3 regions of the Alteromonas australica genome follow, and region 1 is predicted to be linked to each of the others. Evidence: predicted binding sites of a transcription regulator. Region 1 holds the regulator's gene; each other region holds the start of a gene.
The links. Region 1 encodes sigma-54, which starts transcription at its own class of promoters, with help from an activator protein. Its sites were predicted from a motif close to GTTGGCACGNNNNTNGNNT; they were not measured.
Positions count from the first base shown of each region.

Region 2: glnK (P-II family nitrogen regulator) is a predicted target of sigma-54. The motif match lies at 2,044-2,062, and genes of this name have one in related genera.
Region 3: EP13_RS11510 (LiaF domain-containing protein) is a predicted target of sigma-54. The motif match lies at 2,879-2,897, and genes of this name have one in related genera.

Region 1 covers NZ_CP008849.1:858,504-862,975, reverse strand. The annotation lists gene lptA (lipopolysaccharide transport periplasmic protein LptA) at 1-505, shown strand, start outside; gene lptB (LPS export ABC transporter ATP-binding protein) at 508-1,233, shown strand; gene EP13_RS03740 (RNA polymerase factor sigma-54) at 1,311-2,795, shown strand; gene hpf (ribosome hibernation promoting factor) at 2,825-3,112, shown strand; gene ptsN (PTS IIA-like nitrogen regulatory protein PtsN) at 3,122-3,565, shown strand; gene rapZ (RNase adapter RapZ) at 3,595-4,440, shown strand; gene EP13_RS03720 (HPr family phosphocarrier protein) at 4,440-4,472, shown strand, end outside.
Region 2 covers NZ_CP008849.1:480,106-484,577, forward strand. The annotation lists gene EP13_RS02055 (DMT family transporter) at 108-983, shown strand; gene EP13_RS02060 (hypothetical protein) at 1,049-1,858, opposite strand; gene glnK (P-II family nitrogen regulator) at 2,121-2,459, shown strand; gene EP13_RS02070 (ammonium transporter) at 2,492-3,730, shown strand; gene ggt (gamma-glutamyltransferase) at 3,988-4,472, shown strand, end outside.
Region 3 covers NZ_CP008849.1:2,603,179-2,607,650, forward strand. The annotation lists gene EP13_RS11505 (M16 family metallopeptidase) at 1-2,091, shown strand, start outside; gene EP13_RS11510 (LiaF domain-containing protein) at 2,183-2,836, opposite strand; gene EP13_RS11515 (hypothetical protein) at 3,223-4,472, shown strand, end outside.

The DNA.
Region 1 (4,472 bases):
AGTTACAGCGTCGGCGACAGAAAGCGACTTTAACAAACCGATAAAGGTAGATTCTAAATCGCAGTTTGTTGATGGTAAGAATAAAACCTCGTTGTTTAAGGATAACGTGCGTATTTCCCAAGGCACGTTAGTGATTAACGCAGATGAAGTGGAAGTGGTTGCAACAGAAGGCGAAGGCCGTGAGATATTCATCGCCAGAGGCGCGCCAGCAAGTTATTCGCAAACCTTAGAAGACGGCACCCCGGTAACAGCCAAAGCCAATGAAATTCGCTATGAAGTGGTTAATCGCACTCTCTCGTTAGACGGCAATGCAGAGCTGCAACAAGACACCAGTTCTGTGAAAGGCGATAAAATCACCTTTGACATGATTACCGAACAGCTTCTTGCCACCGGCAGCGGTGACAATGATGAAGGCAGAGTGACCACCGTTTTTCGACCAGAAGCGATTCGCAAGCTGACCGATGAGAAGGCGAAAGAAGACGAGAATAACGAGGACGATAACTAACCATGGCAACACTAAGCGCAAGTAACTTAGCCAAAGCCTATAAATCTCGCCAAGTAGTGAGAGACGTTAGTTTGTCGGTCTCAACCGGGCAAATCGTGGGCTTATTAGGCCCTAACGGCGCAGGTAAAACCACCACCTTTTACATGATTGTGGGTCTTGTGCCACTAGATAAGGGAAAAATCACCATTGATGATGGTGAGCTCACCCACCAGCCTATGCACGAACGCGCACGTAAGGGCATTGGCTACCTGCCACAGGAAGCCTCTATTTTTCGCAAGCTAACCGTGTTTGAAAACATCATGGCGATTTTACAGACACGAAAAGATTTAAATTCATCACAACAGGAAGAAGAAGCCGACGCCCTTCTTGATGAATTTAATATTAACCATATACGTAATAGTACAGGAATGAGTTTATCAGGTGGAGAACGCCGGCGCGTAGAGATTGCGCGTGCGCTAGCAGCCAATCCGCAATTTATTTTACTCGATGAACCATTTGCTGGTGTTGATCCTATATCGGTTAATGATATAAAGAAGATAATACAGCACCTTCGTGATAGAGGTATCGGTATCCTCATTACAGACCACAATGTACGAGAAACATTGGATGTATGTGAAAAAGCCTACATTGTGAGTCACGGTGAATTAATAGCCCAAGGAACGGCAGAGCAGGTTTTAAGTAATCAAAAAGTAAGGGATGTATACCTAGGTGAACAATTCAGGCTATAGTTAATGTAACAGAATTGTCATTTTTCAAATTATGCACCTGGTATATTCACAATAAGAGCACAGTAAATAAGACGTAGATGAAACCATCTTTACAGTTAAAGTTCAGTCAACAACTTACCATGACACCTCAGCTACAGCAGGCGATAAAACTGCTGCAGCTGTCAACGCTCGACCTGCAACAGGAGATCCAGGAAGCCCTAGACTCAAATCCTCTACTTGAAGTAGAAGAAGGCAGTGATGAGCCTCAATTAGAGAAAAACAATATCGACGGGGATGACGTCGCTCAAGACGCCGTTACTACCGCATCAAGCGATACGCTTGAAGCCGGTGACGCATTAGAGAAGAATGACCTACCTGATGAATTACCCATAGACAGCACGTGGGACGAATATTACTCAGCGTCTTCTGCACCCGCCCCTGGGCCCTCGAATAATGACGATGAGCAGATTTTCCAAGGCGAAACCACCGAAGACATTCAAGCACATTTGCTATGGCAAATGCGTCTTACCCACTTTTCAGATACTGACCGTGCCATCGCAACGGCTATTATCGATTCAATTGACGAGTCTGGTTATCTTACCGTCACCCTTGACGACATTTTAGATTCTGTAAATTCCGAAGATATGGAAGAGCCGGTTGAATTGGACGAAGTAGAATGTGTGTTAAAACGCATTCAAATGTTCGACCCCATTGGTTCAGGCTCTCGTACACCGCAAGAATGCTTGATGGTTCAGCTTCGCCAATTTTCAGATGATACGCCTTGGTTAAAAGAAGCCAAACAACTGATAGAAGAATACTCAGACCTACTCAGTAGCAAAGACTATCGTACGCTGATGCGTAAAAGCCGTCTTAAAGAAGATCAATTACGCGAAGCTATGCGCTTGTTGCAAACATTGAATCCTCGCCCAGGTAGCGCTCTTATCACTAAAGAGCCTGAGTATGTTATACCCGATGTCTCGGTCACCAAGAAAAATGGTCGTTGGGTGGTTGAACTTAATCCAGATAGCTTGCCTAAACTTAGTGTGAACCAGCAATATGCGGCCATGAGCAGAAGAGCGAAAAATAGTAGCGACTCGCAGTTCATTCGCTCTCATATGCAGGAAGCAAAATGGTTTATTAAAAGTCTTGAATCAAGAAACGACACCTTGATGAAGGTTGCAAATTGTATTGTGCAGCAACAAATGGGCTTTTTTGAATATGGCCCTGAAATGATGAAGCCCATGGTGCTTAACGATGTTGCTGAAATGGTTGATATGCATGAATCCACCATTTCACGTGTCACCACGCAAAAGTATATGCATACCCCACGTGGGATATTTGAATTGAAGTACTTCTTTTCTAGTCACGTTGCCACGGAGTCTGGGGGTGAGTGTTCATCTACTGCCATCCGCGCGCTGATTAAAAAGCTTGTAGCGGCTGAAACGCCAAGCAAGCCACTAAGTGATAGCAAGATTGCTCAATTGTTGGCCGAACAGGGCATTAAAGTCGCCCGGCGGACAATAGCAAAATACCGGGAATCATTGTCGATTCCACCGTCTAACCAGCGAAAGAGCTTACTTTAACTGGCTCATAAATATAAGGAAGACGAAATATGCAAATCAACCTTACTGGTCATCACGTCGAAATCACCGACTCTTTGCGTAATTATGTCGATACCAAGTTCAGCAAACTAGAGAGGCACTTTGATCACATTTCTAATGTGCATGTCATTCTCAATGTTGAAAAACTTAATCAGAAAGCCGAAGCGACCATGCATTTAAGTGGCGCTGAGGTTTTTGCTTCCTCTGAAAATACTGATATGTATGCAGCAATAGACAGCATGGTTGACAAACTAGACAGGCAAGTCATAAAGCATAAGGAAAAGCTGAAAAAGCATTAACTCACGCTTATGGAAATTCAAGCAATCGTAAGTTTGGACCGCACTGAATGTGCGGTTCAATGTAACAGCAAAAAACGAATTCTAGAGATCATCAGTAATATCGCTGCCAAAAACAACGATAATATTGATGAAACGACAGTACTCACTAGCCTATTGAACCGCGAGAGAATGGGCAGTACGGGTATTGGAAATGGTATTGCACTGCCTCATGGTCGACTGGCAGGATTGGAAAGTGTTATCGCCATTATTGTAACTAGTAACCCTGCCATCAACTTTGACGCGCTGGACAACCAACCGGTAGATATTTTCTTTGCCTTATTGGTTCCAGAAGAGCAAACCGAGGGGCACTTACAAACCCTAGCCACGGTTGCAGGTAAATTGAGTGACAAAGAGACCGTGAAGGCAATTAGGCGTGCCACCAATAGCGACGATATTATTGCAGCGCTAAGCTAACTCTAATGCCATCTTAAGGGAGAGGCCAATTGAAACTAATTATTATTAGTGGTCGTTCGGGGTCAGGGAAGTCTGTTGCTTTACGGGCACTGGAAGATTTAGGGTATTATTGCGTAGATAATATTCCCGTCAATTTATTACCTACCCTTACCCATACGGTAGTCGACGAATACGATCAAGTTGCTGTAAGTATTGATGTACGTAACCTACCCAAAAACCCAGACGATTTAGTTGAAATACTCGACTACCTTCCCTCTTCTTGGTCCATGACCATCGTCTACATTGATGCCAGTGACGACATTCTCGTCAAACGCTTTAGTGAAACCCGACGATTACATCCATTGGCAAAACTGAATAAGTCTTTGTCTGAATCTATTAAAGCGGAAGCCGCTTTACTCGCTCCTGTGATTGAACGAGCAGACTTATACATAGATACCGATAAACTGACCATTCACCAACTTGCTGAATTAATACGTGAGCGAATTTTAGGTAAAAAGAGTTCTCGCCTGGTATTGGTATTTGAATCCTTTGGCTTCAAACATGGTATTCCTAAAGATGCCGATTATGTTTTCGACGCCCGTTTTCTCCCTAACCCTCATTGGGAGCCTGATTTAAAACACCTGACAGGGTTAGATGCCCCCGTAGAAGTATTTTTAGGCTCTCAACCGGTGGTGACCAAGTTTATTTGGCAAATTCAAAACCTCATTACCACTTGGCTTCCCCACTTAGAGCGTAACAACAGAAGTTATGTAACCATCGCCATAGGGTGTACCGGAGGCCAGCATCGCTCTGTGTTTATCGCCCAGACATTGGCAAAGACTTTCAGCGATTTGCACCCTGACGTGCAACTTCGACATAGAGAATTAAATCAGTAATGACCATTGAAAAAACACTTACCATTGTGAAC
Region 2 (4,472 bases), 380 kb from region 1:
ACGCCTAACCAAACAAAAAATTCGGCTAATCTGCAAAGAATGTGCGTGTAAAATCACTTACTGTTTATTTTGAATATTTTATATGAATAACCCAGTTGGAGGCGTAAGTGGCAACATTTTGCGGAATAATTGCAATCTTGATGTGGGGATTGCTTGCAGTGCTAAGCGTCTATTCAGCCGACATTCCTCCATTCCAACTACTGTTTGTTTGTTTTGCCGTTTCGTGCTCTTTGGTGGTTATCAAACGGCTGGTTAAAAAAGAGCCGGTCTTGCGGAAGCCGCATTTAACGCCACGCCAGTGGGCTGTTGCCATAGGAGGGTTATTCGGGTTTCATTTTTGCTACTTTTTGGCATTGCGGTTTGCTCCGCCCATTGAGGCCAGTCTTATTGGTTACTTATGGCCGCTTTTATTAGGTGTTGCTGTGGCCAATGCCCATCAGCGTTATTTCGCCTTTGCTGGCGGCATATTCGGTTTTATCGGCTGCGGAATTTTAGTCACTGGCGGTGAAGGTGTTAACTTTAAAAGTGAGTTCGTTTTAGGCTACAGCCTTGCCCTGGCATGTGCGTTTATTTGGTCGGGATATTCTTGGTTTATGTCGCGCACCAATAGCCATGTCGAAGATATTGGCTGGATTTCTGGTGCGGTGGCGGTGTTAGCACTTGTTGCTCACCTATTGCTTGAAGAAAGCCACTGGCAATTTTCTTACCAGGCATGGGTAAGTGCGATCATGCTTGGCTTAGGGCCCGTGGGAGGGGCATTTTATTTGTGGGATGCAGGGCTGAAATTTGGGAATAAGGCTTTGTTAGCAAGCTTAAGTTTTGCTACGCCTGTTATTTCCAGTATTGCGCTGTATGTTTTTGGAATGAGCGCCCTTTCTGCCGCGGTAGGCCTGGCTATTGCTTTTATTCTGGTGGGGGCGCTAATGAGTAATGCATTGCCTGCGTTGTTCATGCGATTTGTTGTTTTAAAGAGAAATATATAGTGTCAAAAGAACGCGCGCGTCACGGTGGGCGGTGGGTGTCACTATTTGAATTCGTCATTATAAATTTAGTTAACTTTCTCTTTATTGATACGGGCTTCAATAAACTTGTCGTGTTCGCCGGTATTGGTACATTCAAGTGTACCCCCAGTCCACGTCGCAACGATAGCAAAGGACTTATTCATCGTTGAAGAGCAGTTAATTCGTTTTTTAGGGCGTTCATGATAACTTCTATCTTCTTTGCCTTTCCGCGTGTCCACGATATCTGGGCTATTCTTTTTTTCTCTAAATTCTTTTGCTGCTCGACGACTTTCTTCTTCAATCGCTTGTTCGTGCTGACTAGATAAATAATCAAGTGCACCCACCCGAGGTGACAGGTTTAACTTGCCCGCTCGTTGATTTTGGGCGCTTACTGAGGGTTTGGAGGGCTGCTCTGCATTTTGTGTCATTGTATCAGTAGATACCGGCTTTTTTGCTTCATTTAGGGGCAAAGTTTCCGGTGGCTCAGCAGCCTTCTCTTGTGAAGCTGGTGCGCTTTCATCCTCGATGTGGGCTGGTAACGTGTCTGCCGTTTTGTTTGGCGTTACTGGTGTATGGCGCGCGCTTACGGGCGGCATTTCCGGCGCATCTTCAATGGTGGGAGCGGGTGGTTCCACCTTTGTGGGCGCCTTGACTAACGGGAAGTATAGCTGGGCTTTTATTGTTGGTTTTAAAACGGTTTCTCGAGTTTCAATGATATGCGGGTGAGCCAATATTATCACCAGCACCACCATCGCGTGCAATAAGCCAGACACAACAAGGGCGCGTCCCCAAGGCTTGCGCTTAGGAACGTAAATATGTGCCGGTGTATCTTGGATAAAATGGGTTATCGCTGTCATCAACAGATACAGACCGCACTATACATACAAAAGTTCCGTCCTATATTTATCGTATTAATTAGTTTATCTACCTCATATTGCTCCAATTGTGGGCAGCGCAATGCGGTTGCACAGAAATAGTGCATTAAATGTTGCGTTTTTGTTTACCGTTTTGCCTAAGTGGTTGTTTTTTATAGATAAGAATTTGTGGCACATCTCTTGGTTTAACAATCCCATAAGACACACTATGTGCCATATAACCATTACATACTGGGAGCAACTCATGAAACTAGTCACAGCTATCATCAAGCCTTTCAAGCTAGATGATGTTCGTGAAGCCATTTCAGAAATCGGAATTGACGGGTTAACCGTTACCGAAGTGAAAGGTTTCGGACGTCAAAAAGGACACACTGAACTTTACCGCGGGGCGGAATATCAGGTGGATTTTCTACCTAAGGTTAAACTGGAAATTGCAGTTCAGGATGATCAAGTAGAACGCCTGGTTGAAGCCATCGTTGGCGCAGCCAAAACAGGCAAGATTGGGGACGGCAAGGTGTTTGTTTACGACCTTGAACACGCTGTTCGTATTCGAACTGGTGAGTCGGATAGCGACGCGCTGTAAGCCACTACGATATATTTGCGGAGAAAACCATAATGGAAATCACTTTTGAACTTGGGTATGCGCTAGATACCTTTTACTTCTTAATCTGCGGTGCACTAGTCATGTGGATGGCTGCAGGTTTTGCAATGCTAGAAGCCGGTTTGGTTCGAGCGAAAAATACCACAGAAATTCTAACTAAAAACGTGTCACTTTTTGCTATTGCTTGCACAATGTATATGATTTGCGGTTATGACATCATGTACGGCGGCGGTATCTTCCTAGACGGCATCATGGGCGACGGTGCGACTGGTGTTGCTGAAGACGCAGCAACCTATGCGCCATCTGCTGACTTCTTCTTCCAAGTTGTGTTCGTTGCAACGGCAATGTCAATTGTATCAGGTGCTGTCGCTGAACGTATGAAGCTATGGGCATTCCTTGCTTTTGCAGTGGTAATGACAGGCCTTATCTATCCAATGGAAGGTGCTTGGACATGGGGCGGCGAAGCGGTCTTCGGCATGTACACGCTTGGCGACGAAGGTTTCTCTGACTTCGCGGGTTCAGGTATCGTGCACATGGCAGGCGCAGCGGCTGCATTGGCTGGCGTACTTGTACTTGGTGCTCGTAAAGGTAAGTACACTGCTGACGGTAAAGTTAACGCAATCCCCGGTGCAAACTTACCTCTAGCTACACTAGGTACATTCATTCTTTGGATGGGTTGGTTTGGCTTCAACGGTGGTTCTGTACTTGCTACGGCTACTGTAGAAAGCGCAAACTCAGTGGCTATCGTATTTATGAATACAAACGCAGCTGCAGCTGGCGGTACTATCGCAGCGCTTATCGTCGCACGTATCATGTTCGGTAAAGCCGACCTAACAATGGCATTAAACGGCGCACTTGCAGGTCTAGTTGCTATTACTGCTGAGCCTTCAACACCAACCCCCCTTGAAGCAACTTTATTCGGTGGCCTAGGTGGTATCCTTGTTGTACTAAGCATTGTAACCCTTGATAAGCTTAAGATTGATGATCCAGTAGGCGCTATCTCTGTTCACGGTGTGGTAGGTCTTTTAGGTCTAATCCTAGTGCCTTTCACTAACGATGGTTCAAGCATTACCGGTCAGCTTTTAGGTGCAGTGACCATCTTCGTATGGGTATTTGTAACCAGCTTGGTTGTTTGGTTAGCGCTTAAAGCAATCATGGGTATCCGTGTAAGCGAAGAAGAAGAATTCGACGGCGTAGATATGAGTGAATGTGGATTGGAAGCTTATCCTGATTTCACTGGCGGTCGTTCGTAAGAAAGTCCGAGAGGCAAATTAAAATACAATAATAATGCCTTCATCACCAAGTTTAAGCCCTGCAATTGCAGGGCTTTTTTCGTTTTTCACCTTGACCAAATAAGTCTACACTAGGAGAGACCGTGGCGACTTGCTAGTGTAGGATGCAAAGCACCTAGTGTGTATGGACTCTGACGTTAGTCTTGGTGCGTTGCGCATAATATAAAAATATCTTTACCTCTTAATCGCTGAAAGAGGTTGATAACAGGGAATAGAAAATGTTGTTTCGAGTGTGCTTAGTTGTGAGTGTGTTCTTCCTGTTTGTCAGTCATTTTGCAAATGGCTACGACAGAATTACTGGAAAGCCCTTTGCAAGTCGGTCTGAGGTGATTGCGCAAAATGGTATGGTGGCGACCAGCCAGCCACTCGCCACCCAAGTGGCGTTGGACATTTTGAAGCAAGGCGGCAATGCCATAGATGCGGCCATTGCTGCTAACGCCATGTTGGGCCTGGTAGAGCCCACGGGTTCAGGTGTGGGCGGCGATCTCTTTGCTATGGTTTGGTATGCTGAAGAAAATAAGCTGTACGGGCTAAATGCATCAGGCCGCTCTCCTCGACAACTCACCGCTGACGTATTTACTGAAAAAGGACTGACACAGATTCCCAAATTTGGCCCCTTGCCGGTCTCTGTGCCAGGTGCGGTGGACGGTTGGTTTGAATTGCACAACAAATTTGGCACGTTACCTATGTCGACCCTGCTCAC
Region 3 (4,472 bases), 1.7 Mb from region 1:
AATGCCATATTGGTATTAAGTGGCGATATCAACGCTGCGCAGGCCAAACCTATGGTAGAAAAATACTTTGGTGATATTGAACCTGGGCCGGCCTTGGCAAAATGGCAGTCTTGGGTGCCTGAGCGCAATGCTAATACCCGCCAAGTTGTACAAGACAAAGTACCACAAACCCGTATTTACCGGCTGTGGGTCTCGCCAGAAAATACTAGCCCTACTGCCACCGATTTGTACATTGCTGCCAGCGTGATGGGTGATGGTAAAAACTCACGAATGTATAAAGAGCTAGTGTACAACCAGCAAATTGCTACCAATGCGTCGGTGTTTAACTATGAACAGAAACTGGCCTCTATTTTTGGCATTAGTGTAGATGTAAAACAAGGCGAAGACCCAGCTGTTGTTGAACGAGAAATGGACAAAATCATCAACCAATTTTTGAAAAAAGGCCCAACGAAAGATGAAGTAAAACTTGTATCAACAAAGCGCAAAGCTGCAATTATTCGAGGCTTAGAAGAAGTAGGTGGATTTGGCGGTAAAGCAGATACCTTAGCAAGCGGCGAATTTGTCGCCAACGACCCTAACTATTTTAAAACCGAGCTAAAGGAACTGGCTAATACAACGCCGAAAAAAGTAAAAGCTGCCGCACAACAATGGCTGAGCGACGGCTGGCATCAAATTACCTATATCCCTTTTGCTGAACATGCCGCCACCAGTGACGGTGTAGATAGAAGCACAGGTTTGCCTGCTATCACCTCGGAAACACAGCTGTCTTTCCCCAACGTTGAAGTAACCACCCTATCGAACGGCATAAAACTGGTATTTGCTAATCGTAGTACAGTGCCCTTGGTTAATATTGCCATGCAATTTGATGCAGGATACGCAGCAGACGCAGGCGGTAAACTTGGTTTAGCGGAGTTTACTACCCGCATGCTAGATGAAGGCGCAGGTAAATATGATGCCCTTGAGCTCGCCGCTGAACTAGAGCAATTAGGGGTGGAGTTACGCAGCGGCTCTAACCTAGACACCACCACGGTGCGCATGTCGGTTTTAAAAGAAAACATGAGTGATGCTGTGGCACTAATGGGTGACATCATCACTGCCCCAACGTTCGCAAAAGAAGAAATTGAACGCCAGCGCACCCTCATTTTAAACAGCATTGCGCAACAGAAATCTCGCCCGGTGAGTATAGCCTTAACCCTACTTCCCCCGCTTATTTACGGTGACGGCCACGCTTATGGCATTCCATTTACCGGGACAGGCACAGAAGCGGACGTAAGCGCCATCACCCGCCAAGATTTAATCAACTTTAAGGACACGTGGCTTCGCCCCGATAACGCCACCCTCTTTGTGGTGGGTGATACTTCTCTTGATGAAGTAAAAACGGTGTTAGAAGACGAGTTTGGGAAGTGGCAAGCTAAGGGAAGTAAAGGGATAAAGCAAATTGCGCAAGCTAACCTCCCTGAACAAGGTAGAACCATAATCATCGACCGCCCTGGCTCTCAGCAATCGCTTATTCTTGCTGCACATTTAGCCCCTCCCACAGGTATAGACAACAACATTGCCATAGAAACCATGAACCAAACGCTGGGTGGCGCATTTACCGCTAGGGTGAATATGAATTTGCGTGAAGACAAAGGCTGGGCTTATGGCGCCTATACCTTTTTGCAAGATGCTCGCGGCCAACGACCATTTATGGTGTACGCCCCTGTGCAAACCGACAAAACTGGCGCGTCCTTGGTTGAACTCAAAAAAGAGCTCAATAGCTACTTAGGTGATAAACCACCTATGCCCGACGAGCTTGAACGTGCACGTTTAGACCAAGTGCGTTCACTGCCTGGCCAATATGAAACGTCAACTGCCGTGTTGGGAAGCTTACTATCGAGTAGCCGTTTTAATCGCCCCTATAACTACCCAGAAACCTTGGTAGAACAATACAATGTGCTTACCTTAGACGACCTTGAAAAAGCCGCCGCGCAAGTCGTGATGCCCGGCAAGTTAACCTGGTTAATTATTGGCGATGCTGAAAAAATTAAGAAAGAAGTAGAAGCAGCCGGTGTAGGGCCTGTATCAGTGCAAAGCATGAGCAGCTTATAAAGCTAACAGATAGACAAGGTGCAAAGTACACATGGCTCTTGGATAGCCAATGTACTTTGCACGTTTAAGTGTTATTTCTTAATGTGCACGTTTAACGCTGGTTAGAACTAAAAGCAGACTTCATTTGGTTAGCAAAAGCCACAAATTTTTCCTTAATCGTGCGTTTCAAACCCACGTCTACACCTCCCATCATTACAAACCCTTCAATGGTGATGGTTGGGGCTTGCCTGTTAGCAATGGACGGCGCCTTATTATCTAGCCCACCCATGAAGCAAAATGCCTTTGTAACCACATTGACGTTTTCAGGCACCTTAATATCAATGCCCCCCATTACGCACAACGCTTTTATCGTAACGTTAGATGACGTAAAAATAGCATCTGAAAAATCTATATCCGCGCCGCCCATTAAACACAATACTTTGATTTCTTTTGGAACTTCCCACATGCCTGTGCGGTTAGATCCTCCCAACACGTTTATCATGGTTTCGGTTTCAGGAATATTGCTGCTGGCGTAATTAATACTAAATTGCTGCTGCTTTCGGTTGTTAAATTGGTCGTCTACATTCATGGTTAAATCTGACGCCAAATCAACAATTTCTTGATGTGATAGACTGGCCATAGCGGCGTCAAGGCGACGCTCAAAAGCTTCTGCGGATATCACGCCGTGACTATAGTGATAAATGAGTTTATCGATGACTTCTTCACGTACTTGCTCTATGGGGCGATCTTCCAATTTTACAGTCATAGTAAGTTCCAAAAGAGATTGGTTTTTTGTTTAACGCTTAACAAGCAATTGCCTAGCCAATTATTAATTTTATATAAATCATAAGCTTACAAATACTATAAATTTTAACGGTTACGTTAACGCCATAATATGGTGAATTTGACGCCTTATTAGCGAAGTTTGTCATAATAAAAGTAAACGTACGCTACCGCTAATAGCCCACACGCTATCCGAAAACTACTCCTCGCTCCCAACAGCAGTCATATTAACGAATAAGTCCTTCCGGTATAACGCAACATACTCATTATTATAAAAAAAGTGTGAGTAGCGATAAATTTAAGCTACATTACGCTTGCCCTATTTAAAGTTAATAAGGCGAGGAAGAATGAAAAACACAAGGAGAACATATGCAACAGCGAGATCGTGCCGTTTTTGTTGGGGACAAATATTGTTCCTATAGCGGCAATGCACTAGAGGATGCCCCTCAGCTTAAACACCTAGATGACATTGCACCTGATGCCTTCGCAACACTAAAAACCGCCTATGAAAACGCATGGACAGTAACAGGTAGAGTCACCTCCAGCTATTTGTATAAACGAAACTACTCTTCTAGCAACGCCAATCTTACCCACAGTTTTTGGTGGATAGCGCTTTGCGATAAAAACGGTCAACTTCACCAATTCAGTTTGAATGCTGAGAGCCGTGTTTTTGAGAATATTAAGAAAGGGGATGTGCTTTCTGTTGTCTTTCCTACCAGCCTAACGCTCACACACCAAATCATGGGTCGAGAAGCCAAAGCGCGCGTTACCGACGACACCAAAGTGCCAGCTGCGATAGTGCACAGAGACGAGAATCAGCAATATAACATTGATAGCTGGTTTACCCCCTCAGACCGCCCTAAGTCGTACTGGTTTGTATTAACCTTTGTTTTGGCGATGTTTGGTTTTGGTTCGGTGCTTGGCGCTGGCCCAGAGATGTTGGGGGGCGCTCTTCTCGTTGCATTCGTTACGTTTTTGCTAGAGTACGTAGCTAATGGAAATAAACATGAAAAACAGCTGGAAAAACACGCCACCTTGACCGGTGCCATGGACGCGTTCTTAAACGTAACTAAAAAACAACTTGGGTTTCATTTAGCGGCGCGCGAGCACATGCCAAGTGATATATTTTGCCACCGGTGTGAAGAGCGCATAGCAAGTGATAGCGTGTTCTGCGCCTCTTGCGGTTCACAGCAAAATACCGATTCAAGCCGCGTTCAAACAACCAATGTTGCCGCTATTGAGAGCGACTTACTAGGCCAGTTTCATGTAGATTATAGTGAAGCCTACACCCATAAACGGGTGTTGGGAAAGGATCAGGACTGTGAGGTAAACGTATCTTGTATGCTTGCAAAGGTGGTGTCTAGGGATACTAGCTCGAATGTCAGTGATGTCACTACCACCAAAACCACCACCCGCAGTTACGATGTTTATCACGGCAACCGGTATCAACGTACAGAAACCGAAACGAGTGTAAGCAGTAACCGTCTTCGACAGTCGAAAATGACAGGGAAGCTCGTTATTAAATTAGCAAACGATGAAATACGTGAGCAAGGCTTTGCTGAAGACATTATTGGCGGCTTAGATGAAGGTGACTGGTTTATCTATGCCAGAGCCGATGC